4 regions of the Bacillus pacificus genome follow, and region 3 is predicted to be linked to each of the others. Evidence: riboswitches for the same ligand, from Rfam matches in the RefSeq annotation. Region 3 holds a riboswitch; each other region holds the start of a gene.
What was found. Region 3 has a riboswitch for S-adenosylmethionine ahead of metI (cystathionine gamma-synthase/O-acetylhomoserine thiolyase). Riboswitches for the same ligand answer to the same signal wherever they lie in the genome.
Positions count from the first base shown of each region.

Region 1: it holds a riboswitch for S-adenosylmethionine, as region 3 does, so the genes downstream of both, mtnW (2,3-diketo-5-methylthiopentyl-1-phosphate enolase) here and metI (cystathionine gamma-synthase/O-acetylhomoserine thiolyase) in region 3, are expected to answer to the same signal.
Region 2: it holds a riboswitch for S-adenosylmethionine, as region 3 does, so the genes downstream of both, LMD38_RS01885 (methionine ABC transporter ATP-binding protein) here and metI (cystathionine gamma-synthase/O-acetylhomoserine thiolyase) in region 3, are expected to answer to the same signal.
Region 4: it holds a riboswitch for S-adenosylmethionine, as region 3 does, so the genes downstream of both, LMD38_RS24345 (methionine ABC transporter ATP-binding protein) here and metI (cystathionine gamma-synthase/O-acetylhomoserine thiolyase) in region 3, are expected to answer to the same signal.

Region 1 is NZ_CP086328.1:1,295,581-1,301,353, forward strand. Features, by position in the region: gene LMD38_RS06880 (DUF3909 family protein) at 1-59, shown strand, start outside; gene LMD38_RS06885 (hypothetical protein) at 98-373, opposite strand; gene LMD38_RS06890 (1,2-dihydroxy-3-keto-5-methylthiopentene dioxygenase) at 678-1,190, opposite strand; gene LMD38_RS06895 (methylthioribulose 1-phosphate dehydratase) at 1,168-1,806, opposite strand; gene mtnX (2-hydroxy-3-keto-5-methylthiopentenyl-1-phosphate phosphatase) at 1,803-2,462, opposite strand; gene mtnW (2,3-diketo-5-methylthiopentyl-1-phosphate enolase) at 2,459-3,703, opposite strand; SAM riboswitch class I at 3,768-3,873, opposite strand; gene LMD38_RS06910 (pyridoxal phosphate-dependent aminotransferase) at 3,938-5,116, opposite strand; gene LMD38_RS06915 (carbon-nitrogen family hydrolase) at 5,131-5,773, shown strand, end outside.
Region 2 is NZ_CP086328.1:389,521-395,293, reverse strand. Features, by position in the region: gene metQ (methionine ABC transporter substrate-binding lipoprotein MetQ) at 1-701, opposite strand, end outside; gene metQ (methionine ABC transporter substrate-binding lipoprotein MetQ) at 774-1,586, opposite strand; gene LMD38_RS01890 (methionine ABC transporter permease) at 1,610-2,275, opposite strand; gene LMD38_RS01885 (methionine ABC transporter ATP-binding protein) at 2,268-3,293, opposite strand; SAM riboswitch class I at 3,473-3,581, opposite strand; gene LMD38_RS01880 (hypothetical protein) at 3,707-4,051, opposite strand; gene LMD38_RS01875 (thioredoxin family protein) at 4,206-4,514, opposite strand; gene LMD38_RS01870 (toprim domain-containing protein) at 4,518-4,862, opposite strand; gene gcvH (glycine cleavage system protein GcvH) at 5,309-5,692, opposite strand; gene LMD38_RS01860 (arsenate reductase family protein) at 5,734-5,773, opposite strand, start outside.
Region 3 is NZ_CP086328.1:1,093,058-1,098,830, forward strand. Features, by position in the region: gene LMD38_RS05690 (cysteine hydrolase family protein) at 158-670, opposite strand; gene metC (cystathionine beta-lyase) at 833-1,996, opposite strand; gene metI (cystathionine gamma-synthase/O-acetylhomoserine thiolyase) at 1,993-3,105, opposite strand; SAM riboswitch class I at 3,200-3,309, opposite strand; SAM riboswitch class I at 3,513-3,622, shown strand; gene LMD38_RS05705 (bifunctional homocysteine S-methyltransferase/methylenetetrahydrofolate reductase) at 3,693-5,525, shown strand; gene metH (methionine synthase) at 5,525-5,773, shown strand, end outside.
Region 4 is NZ_CP086328.1:4,725,558-4,731,330, forward strand. Features, by position in the region: gene LMD38_RS24330 (HXXEE domain-containing protein) at 1-110, shown strand, start outside; gene LMD38_RS24335 (MetQ/NlpA family ABC transporter substrate-binding protein) at 282-1,136, opposite strand; gene LMD38_RS24340 (methionine ABC transporter permease) at 1,157-1,822, opposite strand; gene LMD38_RS24345 (methionine ABC transporter ATP-binding protein) at 1,812-2,831, opposite strand; SAM riboswitch class I at 2,955-3,061, opposite strand; gene LMD38_RS24350 (cysteine hydrolase family protein) at 3,304-3,867, shown strand; gene LMD38_RS24355 (hypothetical protein) at 4,098-4,247, opposite strand; gene pruA (L-glutamate gamma-semialdehyde dehydrogenase) at 4,419-5,773, opposite strand, start outside.

The DNA.
Region 1 (5,773 bases), 200 kb from region 3:
ATAGTGAAGACGCTTTGCATCTACAAGAATTGTTTCAATTTCTAGAAGAAAATAAATAAAAGTCCTCATTTGAGGACTTTTATTTTTAATTTTGTAATTATAAGCTAGAAGCCCGGCGGCATCGTTCGATTGGGAATGGAATCACTTGCGCGATGTGATTAGGACCAAATTGTTTTGTACGAGCATGGCGTACTATATAAAATGCACAGAGAATTGAAACAGGAATAGCACCGAATAAACCAAAAAGTAAAGCGCTTACACAAGATGCAACAAAACCTAAAACACCAACTTCTAACTCTTCCATAATAGCTCCTAGAATAATAGGAAGTGCTCCACACGTAACCCCTAGTATAAGTGCGATAAGTAAACTCATGATTCTCCCCCTCTGTTTGCGATTTTCTTTTCCTTCTTAGTTAATTGTAGTATATCATATATAAAACAGAATTTTCAGAAAAAGTTCAAAAAAAGTTCAATAAATGTTCAAAAAGTATTAATAAATATACTTGAAAAATTGAAGGGAGAGATTGTACTGAAAAGAAGGAATAATACGGTTAGAACCATAAAAAATCAGGCTTATTTCAAAATGAAATAAGCCTGTTCCATAGGAGGATGTATATATGTAGAGTGAATAAAAGGTTGGAAAAGGGGGTCCAAGGCCTTTTATTCAACTAACTACCTTAATAGATTGGAACCCAGCCTTCAGTTGTAACAAAAATACGAATAGCTACAACTTGACGATCATCTTGCAAGGTAAAATAATGTCTTGCATTTTCAGGAACAGATATGAGATCGCCTGGCTCAAGTTCAACGTCAAAGAATGTCCCATCTTTTCCTTCAATGGCAAAGATGCCATGACCACTAACAATAAAGCGAACTTCATCATCAGTATGATGGTGTTCTTTTTGGAAATTAATTAATAGTTCGTCAAGGTTAGGTGTGCTATTTGAAAGTGAAATTACATCATGTGCTTTATAACCTCGGCGTGATGAAACATCAGCAATTTCTTTTGAAAACACAGCTAATATTTCAGCTTTGTTTTCATCTGTTAATGAGTAATTTTCTTTTAAATGAGTAGGAAGTTTGGAAATATTCCATTTCTCATATAAAACGCCTTCCTCTTGTAGAAATTTTGATACTTCCACTTCATTTTCAATGCGAGTATTTATTTCATGAATACGAATTTGCGCCATTAGAAACGCCTCCTTGAATTGATAATAGTTTTATATGAAATTGGAATAAAAACTCATAAGCTTCTAATCTTTTCTTTGCATCAAAGCTATCTCGGCCCCATACGGTAATACCATGGTTACGGATTAATACTGCCCCCGAATCTCCTTGTATATGCTTGCGGAAGTTTTCTCCAAGCGTTGGGATATGGGCATGGTTTTCGATAATAGGAATGTTTATTGTTGCACCTTCTTCCCAAATATCGAGAGCTTTAATAATTTCTTGATTTTGAAGTGTGACTGCATCACTATATAAATTTGTGATAACATTGTTATCGGTTGTATGAACATGAAGGACGCATCCAGCATTCGTATTATTATAAATATGTGTATGCAAGATTGTTTCTGCTGAAGGACGTAATTCAGTTTCTAATACGGGAACCCCTAGATGATCTACTAATAGAAAATCATCTGGAGTCGTTTTTGTTTTATCTTTACCACTTGCTGTAATGAGAAAAGTGAGTGGTTCATGACTAACCTTTATAGAAATATTACCACTCGTTGCTGGAAACCAATTTCGTGTTGTTAATTCTTTTTTTATCTCGCTTAAGTCATACCATTGACGAAAAAGTTGTTTCATAATTTCACCTCCAACAAATGTTTTAATTCGTTTTGAATATCGTGAAACGATTCAAATGGTGTATAAGAAATATGATTTTCTTCACATTTTGTAATAAGGAAGTCACGAGCGAACACTTTATCCGCTTGTTTCGCAGCTTGTAAATCAGTAATTGAATCTCCGATTACAATATGGAAGTCATTTGTATTACTTAATTTACGGATGAGTGATGATTTACATAATCCGCAATGATTTTGACAATTATGATCACAAGGATGAGGCCAATTCACCGTAATGTATTCATTTGAAAAATCTGTTTCATTACAGTAAATTTGCTCTTTCGGAATGAGTCCTTGTAAGAGTGGATAGACGAAGAAATCCATTCCACCTGATATAACATAAAAGGAAATATTATTTTTATTTACAAATTGTATAAATTCATGAAAACCATTACGGATTTCAGCAGTCTCTATTAAAAATTGAATAATTTCATCGTGCAGATTAGTAGGTATGAATTGAAATAATTGAGAAACACCTTCTTGAATAGATAGCTCTTGTGATAAAATTCTATTCTTTACTTCTTCAGCTTCTGGTGGTGCAAATTTTTCCATAATGGACATAATGTTATCATTATTTGTAATCGTGCCATCGAAATCACAAAATACTTGAATACTCATAATTTCACCTCATGAGAGGGATTTCCCCATATTTGTAGTGCGCTATGCAAATTTATGTCATCTACTTCATGGAGTGGTTTATTTTGCAAAGTAGCATCAATTGCAGCACGGAAAGCTTTACCGCCGCCCTGCGCCCCATTTGGATGTCCATGTATTCCGCCACCAGCATTAATAACAACATCTTTACCGAAATCTCGTACAATAAAGGGAACGAAACCAGGGTGAATACCAGCAGACGGAACAGAAAAGCTCTTCTTGAAAAATGAATCGCCTTCAGTTAAATATTTTGAGATAGCAAGAGCTTCCTCTTTTTCTAGCGCAACACTTCCGTATGGAGATGGGAATAATGAAAAGTCAGCCCCAGCATAACGGAGTAGCTTTCCGAGTAATAATGGAGATGAAACTCCATATAACTTGGATGCGGAATAAGCACCACTTACAGCAGGGTGTGCCATAATAGGAAGCGGGATTTCATCATCTTCTGCAAGTGATTGTAGTACATCTAGTCCGTAAGAGAATACGTTAAATAATAGAATATCAGCTCCAGCTTGCACTGCACGTTTCGCATTTTCTTTTAAATCAAAAGTTCGTCCTGTTAAATTTACGGCATATAACGTTTTATGTCCGTACGTTTCATATACGGATTGTAAAACTTCTTTTCCAGATACGATGCGTTTCGTAAGTGGTGTTAATGCATTTTCGAATAATATCTCATCATCTTTTACGATATCTACACCACCAATTGCTTGATCGCGTAATTGCGTTTTTAAATACCCAATATTTCGTCCAATCATTCCTTTAAAAATACTCATTAAAAGGGGACGATCATGTACTTGTAAAAGATTTCGAATACCATCTATCCCGAATTTTGGACCAGGAAACTGTTTTTTTAATTCGTCTGAAAAAGTTAAGTCAATTAATTTTACTTCGCCATCAAGTGATAGCTTTCCAAATGTAGTCGTTAAAATTGCTGGTAAATCTGGACTGAAATTTAATAACGGATATTCGATTTTAATAATTCCGCGTTTCACTTTTTTACGTAAATACGAATTGGTATGTTCATGTGCAGCTAATTCCTCAACATGAATGACGTTGCCTTTATGCTGCTTTAATTGTTCTTGCAATAAATGTGGCAAATGAGTCCAAGAGCCAATTGTTAAACCGAGTGCAATTTGCTCAGCTTTTTTTTCTAAGTTATGTGAATCATCATGGATTAAATATGTCGCTATAATTCCGCTCATTGTTATAACCTCCTAGTTAAATAAAAAAACCTCTCAGCTAAGGAGAGGTTTTTTTACAACCAGCTCCTTATCTGTCAGCGTAATGCTGCGAGAATTAGCACCGTGTCTACAATTGTAGATCGGTTGCCGGGTTTCGTCGGGCTCGTCCCTCCACCTGCTCTTGATAAGAAGTATTTAGAAATGTTTAAATTTTTAAGATAACTGAATTTTGTCAGATATTTTTCATGTTGTCAATTACTTTTTGAAAAAATTTAATTTATCAATTCGATGAATGGCTTCTCTTAACCTATCTTCTGTATGTAAGAGACCAACACGGACATACCCTTCGCCATGCTCACCAAATCCAACACCAGGAGCAACTGCGACATGTGCTTTTTCTAGTAAAATATTAGAAAATTGCTCAGAAGTATATCCTTTTGGAACAGGAAGCCATGCAAAGAATGATCCTGTTGGAATGTTTACATTCCAACCAATTGAGTGACAAGCTGAAATAAGAGCGTTTCGTCGAGATTCGTAACTATTTACAAGGTCTATTACGCAAGACTGTGAACTTAATAGTGCTTCGCGGGCGGCATCTTGAACTGCACCGAAGATGCTAACATACATATGATCTTGTAATAGGTTGATTGTTTCAATCACACTTTCATTCCCTACAGCAAAAGCGATGCGCCAGCCAGCCATATTAAAAGTTTTCGATAATGTGTAAATTTCGATTCCTGTATCTTTGGCACCGTCTGCTTGTAAGAAACTAACTGGCTTTTGACCGTCGAATCCTATAGCACCATAAGCAAAATCATGAACAACTAATATATTGTGTTTATTGGCAAAATGAATCGTTTCATCAAAAAAATCTTTTGATGCAGTAGCACCTGTAGGATTATTTGGATAGTTTAAAAACATTAATTTTGCACGCTCGGCAATAGAATCATCAATTTTCGCATAATCTGGTAAAAAGTTATTTTCTGCAATAAGTGGCATTGTTTCAAATTTTGCTTTTGCTAAAGCGACACCTGATAAATAATCTGGATAACCTGGATCGGGAACGAGAATCGTATCACCAGGGTTTGTAAAGCAAACTGGTAATTCTACTAATCCAGCCTTTCCACCAAACAAAATAGCAACTTCAGTTTTCGAATTTAATTCTACGCCGTATTCACGTTGATAGAATGTTGCTACAGCTTCTTTTAAGCTTTCGTGTCCGCGAAATGGCGGATATTTATGATGAATGGTCTTTTCAGCAGCATCTTGCAAAGCTTTTACGATATGCTGCGGTGTTGGTTGATCTGGATTACCTTGACCTAGATTAATAACATCGTGACCAGCTGCAACGACTTTGTTAACTTTTGCAACAAGTGAAGCGAAAAATTGTGTTGGCAATGATGTTACTATCTCAGAAGGTTGAAATGATTTCATACTTTCCACCTCTTTTGAAAGTTGTTACAATTCTAGTGACAAATGATATAATCTTTCCAGTATTTTGTAAAGAAAAAAATGAGAATGGGGCTGAAAAAATGAAAGTCGCATGTATTCAGATGGATATTGTCTTTGGAGATGTAGAAAAAAATATTGAGAATGCTAAAAATAAAATAAGCGAAGCGATGAAGGAAAGACCAGATGTTATCGTCTTACCAGAACTATGGACAACAGGTTATGATTTAACGAGACTCTCTGAAATTGCAGATAGGGATGGATTGGAAACGAAAGAAAAGTTGATAGAATGGTCGAAACAATATGGTGTACATATTGTTGGTGGTTCTATAGCAAAGCAAACGGAGCGAGGTGTTACAAATACAATGTATGTTGTAACGAATAAAGGAGAACTAGTCCATGAATATAGTAAAGTGCATTTATTTCAGCTTATGGATGAACATAAATATTTAATCGCTGGAAATCGTACTGGTGAATTTAAGTTAGATGATGTAGAGTGCGCTGGCACAATTTGCTATGATATTCGTTTTCCGGAGTGGATGCGCGTTCATACTGCTAAAGGTGCAAAAGTTTTATTTGTTGTAGCTGAATGGCCATTAGTTCGTTTAGCACATTGGCGTTTGCTATTACAAGCAAGAGCAG
Region 2 (5,773 bases), 700 kb from region 3:
TCGTCACCTTTACGAACTGCAATAATATTTGCATACGGAGAGTCTGATCCTTCAATCGCAATCGCATCCTTTGTTGGATTTAATTTTGCATCAATTGCATAGTTTGAATTAATAAATAATGCATCACCTTCATTATTTTCATATAACTTCGGTGAAAGACCAGGCTCTACATCTGTTTTAAACTTTAAGTTTTTCGGATTTTCTACAACATCTTTTACTGTTGCTTTCACAACATCTACTCCGTCTTTTAATTTAATAACGCCGCCTTTTTGTAACAGCGCTAGCATACGGCCACGCTCCGCTACGTTATTACTCATAATCACTGTCCCGCCATCTGGTAAGTCTTTTAAGCTTTTATATTTCTTAGAATAAATGCCCATTGGCTCTAAATGAATTTTCCCTGCGTTTACAATTTTATATCCTTTTTCTTGAATTTCTTTATCTAAGTAAGGAATGTGCTGGAAGTAGTTTGCATCAATTTCCTTATCCGCTAACGCTTTATTCGGCAGCACATAATCTTGGAATTTTTTAATTTCTAATTTAATACCCTTTTTCTCTAATATCGGCTGTGCCTTTTCTAAAATAACAGCGTGCGGTACGTTAGAAGCTCCCACAACAAGCTTATTCTCCTCTTTTCCTCCGCAAGCAGCTAATGTAAATATAGACAGCGCTGTAACAACTGACAATAGAATCTTTTTCATATGATGTCCCCTTCTCCCGTATAATTATGTAGTTATAAAAAGGGCTGGCATACACCAGCCCTTTTACAGCAATTATTCTTTTACAGGAACAACTGCCCCTTTATATTCTTTATTAATGAAATCTTCAATTTCTTTAGAATGTAATACTTCTACAAGAGCTTTAATCTCTTTCTTATCTTTATCGCCTTTACGAACAGCTACTACGTTTGCGTATGGTGAATCATTACTTTCAATTGCAATTGCATCTTTTTCTGGGTTTAACTTCGCATCAATTGCATAGTTCGAGTTAATTAGAACCGCGTCGCCTTCTTTATTGTTATACACTTGTGGCAATAAACCAGGCTCAATATCTGTTTTGAATTTCAAGTTTTTCGGGTTATCCGCAATATCTTTTGGAGTTGCTTTAACCGGATCTACTCCGTCTTTAATTTTTAAAATACCTTCTTTTTGTAAAATTGCTAGACCACGTCCATGGTCAGCAACTGAATTACTCATAATAATTGTCGCTCCGTCTGGAAGTTCTTTTAAGCTCTTATATTTTTGAGAATATACACCAATCGGTTCTAAATGAATCTTTCCTGCTACTTCAAAATCATATTTTTTATCTTTCATTTCTTTTTCTAAATACGGAATGTGCTGGAAGTAGTTTGCATCTAAATCCTTATCCGCTAACGATTTATTTGGTAATACGTAGTCTTGGAATTTTTTCACTTCTAACTCAATTCCTTTTTTCTCTAATAAAGGTTTAGCCTTTTCTAAAATAACCGCATGCGGTACGTTAGAAGCCCCCACAACAAGTTTCTTTTCATCTTTATCTTTTCCGCCACAAGCAGCTAGCCCCAAAATTGAAGTTGAAATCAGTGCTGTAAGTAATAATTTTTTCATTTGAAACATCCTCCCGTTTTTTATTATCGTTTATCTATTCGAGTCGTTACACGATCACCAATCCACTGAATGAAAAATACAACTAATAATACACAAATTGTCGCAACGATTGTTACGTCGTTATTTCCTCGTTGGAATCCTTCTAAATAAGCAAGTGTTCCAAGACCACCAGCACCAACAACTCCCGCCATTGCTGTATAGCCCACTAAAGCAATTGTCGTAACCGTAATACCAGATACTAACGCTGGTAACGATTCTGGAATTAACACTTTCAAAATAATTGTGCTTGTTTTTGCTCCCATCGCTTTTGAAGCTTCAATTACACCTTTATCAATTTCGCGAAGTGCAATTTCAACCATTCTTGCATAAAATGGTGCCGCTCCAATAATTAAAGCTGGAAGTGCTGCACTCGCTCCAAGAATTGTTCCAAGCAAAATCTTTGTGAATGGAATTAATAAAATGATTAAAATAATGAACGGTATCGAGCGGAAAATGTTTACGAAAGCTCCAATCGCTGTGTTAACCGCTTTGTTTTCCCATAAATTATCTTTCGCTGTCATAAAGAGTAACAATCCTAAAATGAGTCCTAAAACAAATGTGGCAAGAGCGGCGATTGCCGTCATATATAACGTTTCACCAGTTGCTTCTAACATTTGATTCCAATCAACATTTGTGAGTAACTTATCCATGTGCAATCACCTCCAGCTCTACTTGATCTTGATGTATTCCCTCTATTGCTTGCTGAATCGCTGTTTCCTCACCATTTAAATGAACAACTAAACTACCGTAAGAGCCGTTATTCGTTTGTGCGATATTTCCTTGCAAAATGCTAACTTCTATATCACTGCGTTGCATTAATCTTTGAAGTACTGGTCTTTCTACCGCTTCACCGATAAACTGCAAACGAACTACTTTTCCATCTGGATATTTTTCAATTAAACTTTCAATCGTTTCATTTGTATCTTCAGAATCCGTTAACTGCTGTACAAATCGTTTCGTAATGTCTTGCTGCGGATTACGGAACACATCAAGTACTGGACCTGTTTCTACAATCTTCCCTTTTTCCATTACTGCAACACGATTACAAATCTTTCGAATTACGTGCATCTCATGTGTAATGAGTACAATCGTTAAACCAAGACGTTTATTAATATCTAATAATAGATCTAAAATTTGATCTGTCGTTTCTGGATCAAGAGCTGACGTTGCTTCATCACATAAAAGTACTTGCGGATTGTTAGCTAAAGCTCTCGCAATACCAACACGTTGCTTTTGTCCTCCGCTCAGCTGAGATGGGTACGCGTCTCCTCTTCCTTCTAATCCAACAAGATGGATTAACTCATCCACGCGTTTTCTTCTCTTCGCCTTATCAACACCTGCAATTTCAAGTGGGAACTCAATATTTTCACGTACAGTTCGTGACCAAAGTAAGTTGAAGTGTTGAAAAATCATTCCGATTTCTTGCCTTGCCTTACGAAGTTCGCTTCCTGTAATCGCTGAAATGACGCGATTTGCAATTGTAATTTGGCCTGAAGTTGGTTTCTCCAACTGATTGAATAATCGAATTAAAGAACTTTTTCCAGCGCCACTATATCCGATAACACCAAATATCTCACCTTTCTCTATTTTTAAATTGGCATTATCTACAGCAGTGACATCACCGCTTTTTGCTTTATATATTTTCTTTACATTCTCTAATAGAATCATGGTGTATCACCCCTTTTTTGTTTGGATCGACTCCGCAATTTTTTATGTTTAATGCGTGTAGTCCACCGTTATCACTACTTTTATTATTTGAATGTCCTCCACATTCAAACAACAAAAAAACCTTTCTGCCTTAGAGAAGCAGAAAGGTTTATGTGCATATATAACAACATTATCCCTCTCTCTCATCTCTCAAAGCATTTGCTTTGCAGGAATTGGCACCATTTCAACATAAAGTTGACGGTTGCCGGGCTTCACAGGGCACAGTCCCTCCACCTCTCTTGATAAGAGAAATCAGATTACATTTTCGTCTGATTTGTAATTTATGAAATTATCTATATTTTATGAATTGAATTGTATCAATATCCACACACCATGTCAACAGAAATTTTCGCAAAAAATGAAACTTCAGAATTTTAAGCACCTACTGACATCGGTTTACATATATGAAACATCGATTCAACTAATAGCATCGTTCGATACGTTCCCGAATATTGTACACGTCCATCGTTCATTAACATTTGCAATCGTACATTGCCGTTCACCAATTCTTTTACATCTTCTTCATCTACACACACAATTTGCTCTGTTCCTCTTTCTTCTTTCAACAGCTCTATATAATCTCTTGAAATTTGTAACGAACAACTTTCATCTCCAAAGCGGAAATTAACAGTTTTTTCTCCTTGTCTTAAAAGCGGTTCTAAATGATATTGACCATTAGCGTAATTTACAAATGATTGCAGCAAAGAATATAATTTCACTCTAAATCACATCCTTCATATCACTTTCTATTACACATACCATTCCCTCTCACTAAAGAGCAATCCTGTTATTTTCGCTCGACAAATACTGTAACCACCCTGCATCTCGACATATTTCCCGAGAAATATGTCGAGGCGACAAAAACTTTGCCGCCTACTTTAATTCCGTATATAAATATTCAACCGAATGAAATGCGTATATCTTCTTCATCAGTGTCCCATTTTCAAAAACAAGTAAACAAGGTACACTTTCGATCCCATACTCTTTCGCGAAATGCGGAGCATAATTTAAATCTAACATTCCAATTTTCAAACCTTCAATTGTCATCTCAACGACAGTTAACATCTTTTTTGCTAATTGGCATGTTCCACACATTGGAGTATATACATATAACACTGTTTTTTCTTCATTCTCTATTAGAGCTGTAGCTTCGGCTCCTGTCCAGTCAATCACTTCTATCATTCCTTACCGTAAATATTCTGTATAAACGTCAATGTCAGCTCCCCATAATACATTTGCTAAGTGTGAAGATGGCGCAGTTGCCACTTCTCGGTACGAGCGATCAATATAAATATGCTCTGCTTGCGGGAATTCTTTTCGAAATTGTTTCCTTAACTTTTCTCCAGCATCATCAGCATCCACTAGTACATACACTTCCTTATCAAAAAACTGATCAACGAGCTCATCCATTTTCGACAAACCAATTGTACCATTTGTACAAACAATTTCCACCGGTTCCCGAATAATAGATTCAATCTTTCTTCTATCTGATGTACCTTCTACAATAATGACTTTTTCTACATAAACCATATGTCATCACCCGATCACCATATACTATACAACCTTTAACTTAGTATATAGTATATTCGTTATTTTCATGTTGTTTCCTGTTTATTTTTGCAAAAGAAAAGCGGAACCGACTGCTTAGCCCTGTTGGCTAAGGTTCTTTCGCACAGAAGACGCTTTTTGTCTTCTCGTGCGGAAGGTTCTTAGACATGAAGGGCTAGGAGGTGGAGCTGGACAAAGAAAAGCGCAAGCGGCTCGTTCAGATTGCGAGGGGGATGGAGCTTCTGACGTAAAGGCGCTTTTTGCCTTGCAAGAAGAAGCGAAAACAGCTAGAACTATATAAAGCTTAAAACAAAAAAGTTTTTCCAAAAAACGTTCTCCCACACGATAATTAGTATATGATTCTACGTTCATTATTTTACATAAAATAAAAAAGGACAGCACAAAGGCTGTCCTTCAGTCGACTATAATTAGTCTTGGTTTGTCATTTCTGCATATTTTTCAGCAGTTAATAACTTCTCAACTTGGCTTGCATCAGAAAGTTCAACTTTAACCATCCATGCACCCTCGTATGGAGATTCGTTAACAAGTTCTGGTTGGTCACTTAATTCTTCGTTTACTGCTACAACTTTACCGCTTACAGGTGCGTATAATTCAGAAACTGTTTTAACAGATTCTACGCTTCCGAATGGCTCGTCAGCTTCGATTGTTGCACCTACTTCTGGAAGTTCAACGAATACGATATCGCCTAGCTCACTTTGTGCAAAGTGAGTAATACCGATAACAACTTCATTACCTTCAGTTTTTACCCATTCGTGTTCTTCAGAGTAACGTAAATTATTTGGAATGCTCATGACTGTACCTCCAGTGAATGTATTAATTATGTAAAAATACCTTATTGGTACTTTTTCCACACACTTTCAAACTGCTCTTCG
Region 3 (5,773 bases):
TTAAAATAATATGACAAAGGAATTGTAATGTTATATATAGAATATAAAACAGGTTAAAAGAAAAGAAGCTGAATGTAGTCAGCTTCTTTATGGTGAAAATGAAATGTTTGAATATAGCTGATAAATCTTAGAATTACCAAGACGTTAGTTATGTATTCTAGATTTCATCTTTCATCAATTTTAAAAATCTGTGGTTCCATATATTTTCATAAAAATCAATTGTCTCTTTTGCGGACATAAATGGATTATTTAACGTAGAGGTTGCTTTCTGGAACATGAAGTTTTCGTACCCTAGTCCATGGGCAAATTTAATCGTGGTATCCATACAGTACTCTGTTTGGGCACCACAAAATTCAATACGATGTACAGATAATTGATCTAAAATCTCTTTCAAGTTTGTGTTATAAAAAGAATTGGCATGTGTTTTTCTTACAAAAAAATCTTGTTTTTGAACATCTAAATCTGAATGAATAGCCCAAAGTTCTTTTTCAGGTACTAAATCTTCATCACAATGTTGAACGAAAAGAATTGGTTTATTTGATTTTCTGTATGAAGAAATTCTTTTATTTACTTTTGTAAGTAAATTTTGTAAATTAAATAAATGCTCCCCACTATAACATACTCCATTTTGTAAATCGATAACGATTAAAACATCTGCACATGTATCCATTATTTTTGCCCCTTTTTTACTTCTTAATATATCAATTAATTCATTACTTGGAAACAGATAGTGATCTATCATTTTTTTATGAATTATACGAAGGGTTGAAAAATATACTTATCAGCGTAAAAAAGAAGATATGATAACTTAATTTCATATCTTCTCTGCTCTCTATGCATTTACAGGTTCTTCTACATAAGAAAGGGCATTTTCAAAATCGGATATTAAATCGTCAACATTTTCAAGACCGACGGATAGCCGAAGTAATGAATTTGAAATCCCTCTTTCATCACGAGCTTCTTGCGATAGTGCTGCATGTGACATTTTAGCTGGGTAGGAAAGGATCGATTCGACAGCCCCTAAACTAACCGCAAAGACAGGTAATTTTACTTTTGATAAAAATTGGCGAAGCGCGTCTTCTGATTGTAAAGTGAAAGATAGGACAGCTCCTGCTGATGTAGCTTGAGATTGTTGAATGTTAAATCCAAGATGTGTTTGTAATCCTGGATAATAGACATTTTGAACTTTAGCGTGCTCTTGTAAATAGTGTGCAATTTTATTGGCATTAGCAGCTGAATGCTCAAGACGTACATGCAATGTTTTTAGACCACGAAGTACGAGAGAACAATCTTGCGGGCCTAGAATAGCGCCGAATGAATTTTGTAAAAAGCCAAGTTTTTGAGCGAGATCGGTATCTTTTACAACTGCTAATCCGGCAGTAACATCACTATGACCGGCAATGAATTTTGTGGCACTATGAAGAACGACATCAGCGCCAAGGTCAAGTGGTTTCTGGAATAGTGGTGTCAAAAATGTATTATCAACAAAAGTAAGGGCGCCAATAGATTTTGCAAGTTTAGAAACAGCACGAATATCTGTCACTTTTAAAAGTGGATTGGAAGGTGTTTCTACATAAAAGAGTTTTGTATTTGGCTTAATGTTTTGTTTTATTTCTTCTAAATTGGTCATATCAACAAATGTATGTGAAACACCGTAACGGGAGAGAACTTCAGTTATCATTCGATAAGTCCCTCCGTATACGTCTTCTGAAATGAGTACGTGATCACCTTGTGAAAGGAGGAGGAATGCAGTAGAAATCGCTGCAATTCCTGATGCGAAGGCAAATCCTTTTGTTCCGCCTTCTAATAAAGCAATGATGTCTTCAAGAGCTTCACGAGTTGGATTGCCTGACCTGCTATAGTCATATTTCCCGAACGTATCTACATCAAATTGGTGAAATGTTGATGTGTTATAGATGGGAACGTTAACAGCTCCTGTTTGCGAGTCATGTTTATATTGGTTGTGCAGTAAGAGTGTATCTATAGAATAACTCATATTCTTACACCTTCTTTTACAAGTTTAATGGCTTGCTGTAAATCTTGAATTAAATCGTTACTATTTTCAATACCAACGGAAAATCGAAGAAGACGATTACATACACCGTTTGCTGTTCTAATTTCTTCAGGAATATCAGCGTGTGTTTGCGTTGCTGGATATGTCATTAAACTTTCAACACCACCGAGACTTTCGGCAAATGTAATTAAGGATAAAGATTGTAAGAATGGATTAATCCATGTTTCATCTTTCAGACGAAATGAGATCATGCCGCCTCTTCCAGGATAAAATACATCTGTCACCCCATCCTCATCATTTAAATAAGCAACAACTGCTTTTGCATTTTCTTCATGTTGTCTCATGCGAAGCGCTAACGTTTTCATACCACGAATTAATAGCCATGAGTCAAATGGACTTAAGACTGCACCAGAGGCATTATGATAATGAGCGATTTCCTCACAAAGTTCCTTTCCTTTTGCAACGACAAGTCCGCTTAGTACATCGTTATGACCACCTAAATATTTCGTTGCACTATGAAGTACGATATCGGCACCTTCTGTTAATGGCTGCTGTATATAAGGTGTGTAGAATGTGTTGTCTACAATAAGAAGTAGTCCGTGTCTTTTCGCTACAGTTGCAACAGCGGCAATATCGGTAACTTGCATTAATGGATTAGTTGGAGTTTCTATGAAAATAGCCTTCGTTTTCGTTGTGATGGCTTGCTCAATTTGTTTAATAGATTGTGTATTTACGTATCTACATCGAACGTTCCACTTTTTTTCGTGCTCAGAAAATAATCGATAAGTGCCACCGTATAAATCTTCGGAAACAATAAGTTCGTCTCCAGAGCGGAATAGGGAAAGGACAAGAAGAACGGCTGCCATCCCTGAACTACAGGCATAACCTTGTTCGCCGCATTCTAAGTCTGCGATTGCCTGTTCTAATAGGCCGCGCGTTGGATTTCCAGTTCGTGAATAATCAAATCCAGTAGATTTACCAATTCCTTCGTGACGATAAGCAGTTGAAAAATAAACAGGTGGATTAACAGTTCCTGTTGTAGTTTCACTCCGGTTTCCGATTTGCGCTAATTTTGTTTCGATAGTTGACATGTGAAAATTCCTCCTTTTTAAATTGAACCATTAGTTGAATATAAAATAAAAAAAGCCTTCTAAGAAGAAGGCTTTCGGTTTGAATAGAGTCTTCTTCTCATCTGTCAAATCTTTCACAATTTGCTGGAATTAGCACCTTATTAACAAATGTTAATGGTTGCTGAGGCGTCATAGGGCCAGTCCCTCTACCTCTCTAGATAAGAATGTTCGTATGAAATTTTATTATGGTTTTAACTTTACAACAAAAGATAATTGAATTGCAACTTTATTTTAAATAATTTTTATTTTTCCGCAAGTGTCATTGACTTTTGTATTTGTGCGTGCTAAATTTATAAAAAAATTAACAAACATTGTTAAAAGGGGAACGCATTTCCTTTTAGCTACATAAATAAAATAATAAAGACAAACTCTTATTGAGAGCGGTGGAGGGAAAGGCCCTGTGAAACCCGGCAACCTTCAAACGAAATGTTTGAAACGGTGCTAATACCTGCAAAACGAATGTTTTGCATAATAAGAGGAGGATCGATTATGTCCCCCTCTTCAAAGTGAAGAGGGGGTTTTTATATTGATAGAAATGAGGGAGATTTGTGAAATTACTAGATTTATTATCAAAAGGAATTGTAATAGGTGATGGTGCGGTTGGGACGTTATTACATTCACATGGTTTACAAAGTAGTTTTGAAGAATTGAATATATCTGATCCAGATTTAATTATATCGATTCATAAGCAATATGTAGCGGCTGGGGCAGATGTGATTCAAACAAATACGTACGGAGCAAATGAAGCGAAATTACGTATGTATGGATTAGAAAATCAAGTTACTGAAATTAATAGAGCGGCAGTAAAACTGGCGAAAGCATCTGTTACAGACAGAAATGCAATTTTAGGCACAATTGGTGGTATGAAACATATCGGGGCGGTTACGACAACTGATATGGAGCGAGAATTTATGTTACTGGAACAGGCAAGTTCATTATTAGAAGAACAGGTTGATGGACTGCTATTAGAGACTTTTTATGATGAGTTTGAATTACTTCATGCTGTCCAGGTGTTACGAAAAGAAACAAATATTCCAATTGTAGCGCAATTGGCGTTACATGAGGCGGGTACGACTCAAAATGGAAATGATGTAAATGAAATATTAAAACAGCTTTTAGATTACGGTGCAAATGTTGTTGGATTGAACTGCCAACTAGGGCCACTTCATATGACGGAAGCTTTTAAAATGATATCGATTCCGAAAAATGGTTACTTGTCAGCATATCCAAATGCAGGTCTCCCAAATTATGTGGAGGGACGCTACGTATATGAGGGAAGTCCAGCTTATTTTGAAGCGATGACACCGAAATTTATTGAGCAAGGTATTCGGTTATTGGGCGGTTGTTGTGGCACGACTCCAGAACATATTGAAAGTATGAAACGTGCTACTCTAAATGTTACGCCTGTAATAGAAAAGGATACGGTTCAAAGACCGAAAGTAGTTCATACACATGAGAAACGTTCAAAAGCTCATGTCACTTTAGCAGAGAAAGCAAAAAAACAAACGACAGTAGTAGTGGAATTAGATCCACCAAAAACGTTAGATACGCAGCGGTTTTTTGAAGGCGCAAGAGCATTGAAAAGAGCTGGAGCAGATGCTATTACTCTAGCAGATAATTCGTTAGCATCGCCCCGTATCTCGAATATGGCAATGGGAGCATTATTAACGAAGCATGATATTCCGGTATTGACGCACTTAACATGTAGAGACCATAACGTCATCGGACTACAATCTCATTTACTAGGATTATCAGCGTTAGGGATGGAAGAAGTGTTAGCTTTAACTGGAGATCCAGCACGCGTTGGTGATTTTCCAGGTGCCACTTCTGTATATGATTTGTCCTCTATCGAGCTCATTAAAATGATTAAAGAAATGAACGATGGGCGTTCCGTTTTAGGGAAATCCATTGGACCGGCAACAAGGTTTTCTGTGGGCGGTGCATTTAACCCGCATGTAAGACATTTAAAAGCAGCGGTTAAGCGAATGGAACGGAAAATAGATGCTGGAGCAGAATATTTCTTAACGCAGCCAATCTATGATATCGCGTTAATTGAAGAAGTGTATGAGGCGACAAAGCATTTAGAACAACCTATTTTTATTGGGATTATGCCATTAATAAGTAAACGGAATGCAGATTTTCTTCATTTTGAGGTGCCCGGTATTACTTTACCTGAAGCAGTAAGAGAGAGAATGGATGGACATGAAACGAAAGAGGCAGCAATTGAGGAAGGGATTCGTATTTCTCAAGAATTGATCGATGCTGCGATGAAATACTTTAACGGCATTTATCTTATTACACCATTTCTAAAATATGAAATTACAGAACATCTTGTTAAATATGTGAGAGAAAAGCAAGAAGTGAAAGAAGGTATTAATTGATGAAATGTATAGAAGAAAAATTACAAAATAACATCTTAATATTAGATGGTGCAATGGGAACGATGATCCAGCAAGAGGATTTAACTGCGGAAGATTTCGGAGGAGAGGAGTACGAAGGTTGTAATGAGTATTTAGTAGAAACAAGACCAGATGTTATTTTAAAGATTCATAAAGCTTATATTAAAGCTGGAGCGGATATTATTGAAACAAATACATTTGGGGCAACCAATATTGTACTAAGTGATTAT
Region 4 (5,773 bases), 1.6 Mb from region 3:
AGCACTTAATTCAGAAAAAGCAATTCGTAATTACACTCTTTTTCAGCTTATTTTCTTACCCCATTATAATTTGGATTACCTTACTATTCGCTAACTACTTTCATTCATAAAAAAGACCAGGAAAATTCCTGGTCCATTACTCTACTTAACAAACATTGGATTCTATGTTATACAGAATTGGAAGGTACAGAATTAGGGTTTGTTTTGTTTGTTAAGTAGATTATATGTTGAACGAACTAACAGCGGAGGGGTTCCTTCTGTTAGTCCATTAAACCCAATCATTATTTCACAATTTTTTCAAGTTCATCAAGTGAAAGATCTACTGAAATGGAACCATCATTTGTTTCTTTCTTAATTGCCTCTGTTACTTCTTTTGAATGATATAGTTCAATTACTTTTTTCAGTGTTGGATCATCTTTATCTTTCGTACGAGCTGCGAAAATATTAATATATGGCTTCGCATTTTCATTCTTTGGATCTTCTAAGAAAATTGGATCCTTCGCTGGATCTAATCCAGCTTGACCAGCAACACCGTTATTAATAACTGAAGCTGCAACATCTTTTAATACACGAGGTGTTTGCTGTGCGATAACCGGTGTAATTTTTAATTTCTTCGGATTTTCAGCAATGCCGCTTGGATCTCCAAATAAGCCAAAGTCTTTCTTAAGCTTTAATAACCCAGCTGCATCAAGAAGTTTTAATGCACGTGCTTGGTTCGTTGGATCATTTGGAATCGCAATTTCAGAACCATCTGGAATTTCATTTGCTTTCTTATGTTTTTCAGAGTATAAACCCATTGGTGCAATTTGCGTTGTACCAACAGCTGTAATATCTAATTTATGCTCCTTTTTAAATTGCTCTAAGAAAGCAATATGCTGGAATGAGTTTAGCTCAATATCTCCATCAGCTAACGCTTTATTTGGCGTCGTGTAATCAGAGAACTCAACCAGTTTAACTTTAATTCCTTCTTTTTCAGCTTTCCTCTTCAAAATTTCCCAAGCGTCTCCATCCGTTCCAGTTACACCGACACGAACTACTTTTTCTTTCGCCCCTGCCCCCGTGTCTCCACTTGAGCAACCGCTTAACGCTGAAACCCCTACAATCGCTGATAATGCAAATGCTAAAATTTTCTTCATTTTCTTTCCCCTCTTTCTTTTTATGATCTGCGTAAAAAGACTTTCGCAAAGTAGTTTCCTAAATTTTGAGCTAACTGTACGAGAATAATAAGTAAAACGACCGTTACGAACATAACTGATGTATCAAAACGTTGATAACCATATGTCATTGCTAAGTCACCAAGACCGCCACCACCGACAAGCCCAGCAACTGCAGAAAATTCAATTAAACCAACTGTCATAAATGTAACACCTAAAATTAATGGTGCTAACGCTTCTGGTACAAGGATTTCAAAAACAATTCTAATTGGTGAAGCACCCATCGCTTGAGCTGCTTCGATTACCCCTTTCGGAACAGAAACAAGATTTGTTTCAACCATTCTAGCAATACCGATTGATGCAACTAACGTCATTGGGAAAATTGCTGCCGCCGTTCCAATTGTCGTTCCGATAACACTTCTTGTTAGCGGGCTTAAAGCTACTAAGAATATGATGAATGGAATTGGACGAATTGTATTAATGATAATATTAAGAATAGAAAAGACCCATTTATTTTCTAAAAAGTTTCCTTTTCTCGTCACATATATAAGTAAACCTAGAGGTATACCAAGAATTGTAGCAAATATAAGGGTTACAATTACCATTAAGAGAGTATCCCCCGTTGCATCTAGTATGCGCGGCCAAAATATACTCCAATCAACTCGCATGAGCTTCTACCTCCTTCAGCTGCACTTGCAGTCTTAGATGTTGTAATGCTTTTTGAATTTCCCTCTGTTCACCTTGCAATTCTACAAGAAGATTTCCAAATAGCACATTTTGAAGTTCAATAATATTTCCGTACAGTACATTTACATCGACATTATAGTTTTTTGCGATATATGATAGTACTGGCTGTCCTGTCTCCTCGCCAGTAAATGTTAGACGATAAATCTGACCACCATTTTGAATTTTTGCTAAAACACTTTCCGGTAAATGATCATTAATAACAGAACGTACAAAGTTTTGAGTCGTCTTTGTTTTTGGTTGTGTGAAAACATCAAACAGTTTTCCTTCTTCAATAACTTTTCCTTTCTCCATTACAGCTACACGGTGACAAATTTCTTTCACAACATGCATTTCATGTGTAATAAGAAGAATTGTTAAGTTGTATTCTCGATTTACTTTCTTTAATAAGTTCAAAATTTCTGTCGTTGTTTCTGGATCTAAAGCTGATGTTGCTTCGTCACATATAAGAATATCTGGTGATGTTGCGAGCGCTCTAGCAATACCAACACGCTGCTTTTGTCCACCTGATAGCTGCTCTGGGTAATTGTTTGCTTTATCTTCTAACCCTACAAACTTCAGCAATTCATTTACTCTTTCTTTTATCTCATTCTTTGGTACTTTCGCTAACTTTAATGGATAAGCAATATTCCCAAATACTGTTCTTGAATTAAATAAATTAAAACTTTGAAAAATCATCCCGATTCTTTGTCTTAGCTTCCGTAATTCTTTCGTCGATAATGATGTAATCTCTTTATCATCTATTGAAATCGTTCCTGCCGTTGGTCTCTCTAACATGTTTACTAGGCGTAATAACGTACTCTTTCCAGCGCCACTAAAACCGATAATGCCAAAAATTTCGCCTTTCTCAACTGATAATGTTACATCCTCCACCGCATGAACAGATTGCCCACCTGTTTCATATACTTTACTTACATTGTTAAAAGAAATCATTTTTTCCCCTCCTATATGCTGTGAAAACTTGAAGCAGAGCTCTCGAGGTAAAATAAAAAGTGCTCTCCTTCTTATCAACCATAAAGATAAGAAGGAGAGCACTTATATGTACTCGTTCACATCTTCTCATCTTCCAAGCCTTTCATAGGCTTGCTGGAGTTAGCACGGTATTAAAAAAACCCGTTGCTGAGGTATCGTAGGGCCAGTCCCTCCACCTCTCTGGATAAGAATGTATCGATTTAATTGTCGTTTAATTAATTCTCATTATAGAACTCAGAATAATAAGAGTCAATATATTTTTTAGAAAAATATTAATTATTTCTTTATTAAAATTTTCAGATGAAAAATTCAAGAAAAAATAGTAATCTTTAAAGTTATGTAAAATTCTCCTCTTGCATATTTTTTAAAAGGATAATCTTCTCTACTAATTGAATACCATTATTTGAATATGAAATCGGAGGAAGATAAATATATGAAAACAGCTCTTTTACTCATTGATATTCAAAATGATTATTTTCCACACGGCAAAATGGAATTACGTAATCCAGTCGAAGCAAGCGCATATGCCCGTCGGCTACTACAGCTCTTTAGAAAGAAAAACGAACCTATTTTTCATATCCAACATGTAGCAATAAAAGAGGACGCTACTTTTTTCCTCCCCAATACAGAAGGTGTACATATTCATGAAAGTGTACGCCCACTTAGAGAAGAAACGGTTATACTCAAGCATTATCCAAATAGTTTTCGCAAAACTGATCTTCTAAAGCAATTACAACGTTTAGCTATTGAACACGTTGTCATATGCGGGATGATGACTCATATGTGTATTGATGCTACCGTAAGGGCTGCCTTTGATTTCGGCTTGCAATGTACTGTTATACATGATGCTTGTGCTACAAAAGACCTTTCTTTTAAGAATGCTACTATACCAGCCGTTTATATTCATAACACAATTTTAGCTAGTTTAAATGGTGTCTATGCAAATGTAATGAGTACAGAGGAGTTTTTAGCTACAAAAAAACACTCTCTTCAGTGAGCAAAACCGAAAAGAGTGTTTCTTGTCAAACCATAGATTTTCTTTCAAATTGTATTATACAGGAAATCCTTAAAATGAATACAAAAAAATGTGACTAATAAGTCAACTTTTCTCATTGTTTTGTTTCTATTTACATGTTTATCTTGATATGAATAGGGTTTAGCTAGTTCCACTTACCAAATAGTAATATATGGTAAGTGTTTTTTATTCAAATTAACTAGTTTCTTCTACTATTTATCTGTTTGTTTTTGTTTCTTTTTCAAATACTCCGCACGCAATTTTTCAATTTGCTGCTTTTTATCAAACTTGACAGGCGTCTGTTTTTCATGAAACTTTGCGACAGCTACCTGACCTTTATAATCCAATTGATATTTTCCCATTTTGTTCACCTACTTTTCTTATCTTGAAAGAGAATTTATTCAACCAATATAATATACCTTATTTTACTGAAGTAAACCTTATATTATTTTTTCTGCTTATATGTATCTTAATCCACATATAAGCAGAAAAAAGAGATCTTCGCAGACTGCGAAGATCTCTTCTACTATTTCTTATAAAGTTTCAGAAGTAGTTTTTGCTTGCATGTGAAGTGCTAAGTAGTCAGGGCCACCAGCTTTAGAGTCTGTACCAGACATGTTAAAGCCACCAAATGGTTGGTATCCTACGATTGCACCAGTACATCCACGGTTGAAGTATAAGTTACCTACGTGGAAGTCTTCACGTGCTTTTTCAATATGGTCACGGTTGTTAGAGATAACTGCTCCTGTTAAACCGTATTCTGTATTGTTTGCAATCGCAAGTGCATGGTCAAAGTCTTTTGCTTTACAGAATGCTACTACTGGTCCGAAGATTTCTTCTTTCATTAGGCGAGCATCTTCTGCAACGTCAGCAACGATTGTTGGTTGGATGAACCAGCCTTTAGAATCGTCTCCTTCGCCACCTGCTAAGATTCTACCTTCTTCTTTACCAATTGCAACATAGCTCATTACTTTATCGAATGCAGCTTGGTCATTAACAGGACCCATGTTTGTACCTAATACAGCTGGGTTAGCAACTGTTAATTCTTTCGTTAATTCAACAGCACGATTTAATACGTGATCGTATACATCTTCGTGGATTACTGCACGAGAACATGCAGAACATTTTTGTCCTGAGAATCCGAATGCTGATGCAACGATAGATTTAGCTGCTAATTCAAGATCTGCTTCTTTATCAACAACGATTGTATCTTTACCACCCATTTCAGCGATAACGCGTTTTAACCAAATTTGGCCTGGGTTTACTTTCGCTGCACGCTCATAAATACGGATACCTACATCACGAGATCCAGTGAAGCTAATGAAACGTGTACGAGGGTGATCTACTAAGTAATCACCAACTTCAGAACCACTACCTGGTACGAAGTTTACTACGCCAGCTGGTAAGCCAGCTTCTTCTAATACTTCCATGAATTTCGCTGCTACTACAGGAGTTGTACTAGCTGGTTTTAGTAATACTGTATTACCAGAAACTAAAGCAGCTGTTGTCATACCTGCCATAATTGCGAATGGGAAGTTCCAAGGAGAAATGATAACACCTACTCCTAATGGAATGTAAGAGAAACGATTATATTCAATTGGACGGCTTTCTACTGGAATTCCGTCTTTTAATTTCAACATTTGACGACCATAATATTCCATAAAATCGATTGCTTCTGCTGTATCAGCATCTGCCTCATTCCATGGTTTACCTGCTTCTTTTACAAGAATAGCAGAGAATTCATGTTTTCTACGACGAACGATCGCTGCAGCACGGAATAAAATGTCTGCACGCATTTCTGGTTTTGACTTTCTCCAAGTTTGGAATGTTTCATCCGCTACTTGCATTGCTTTTTCAGCTAACTCACGGCTTGCTTTTGAAACGCGAC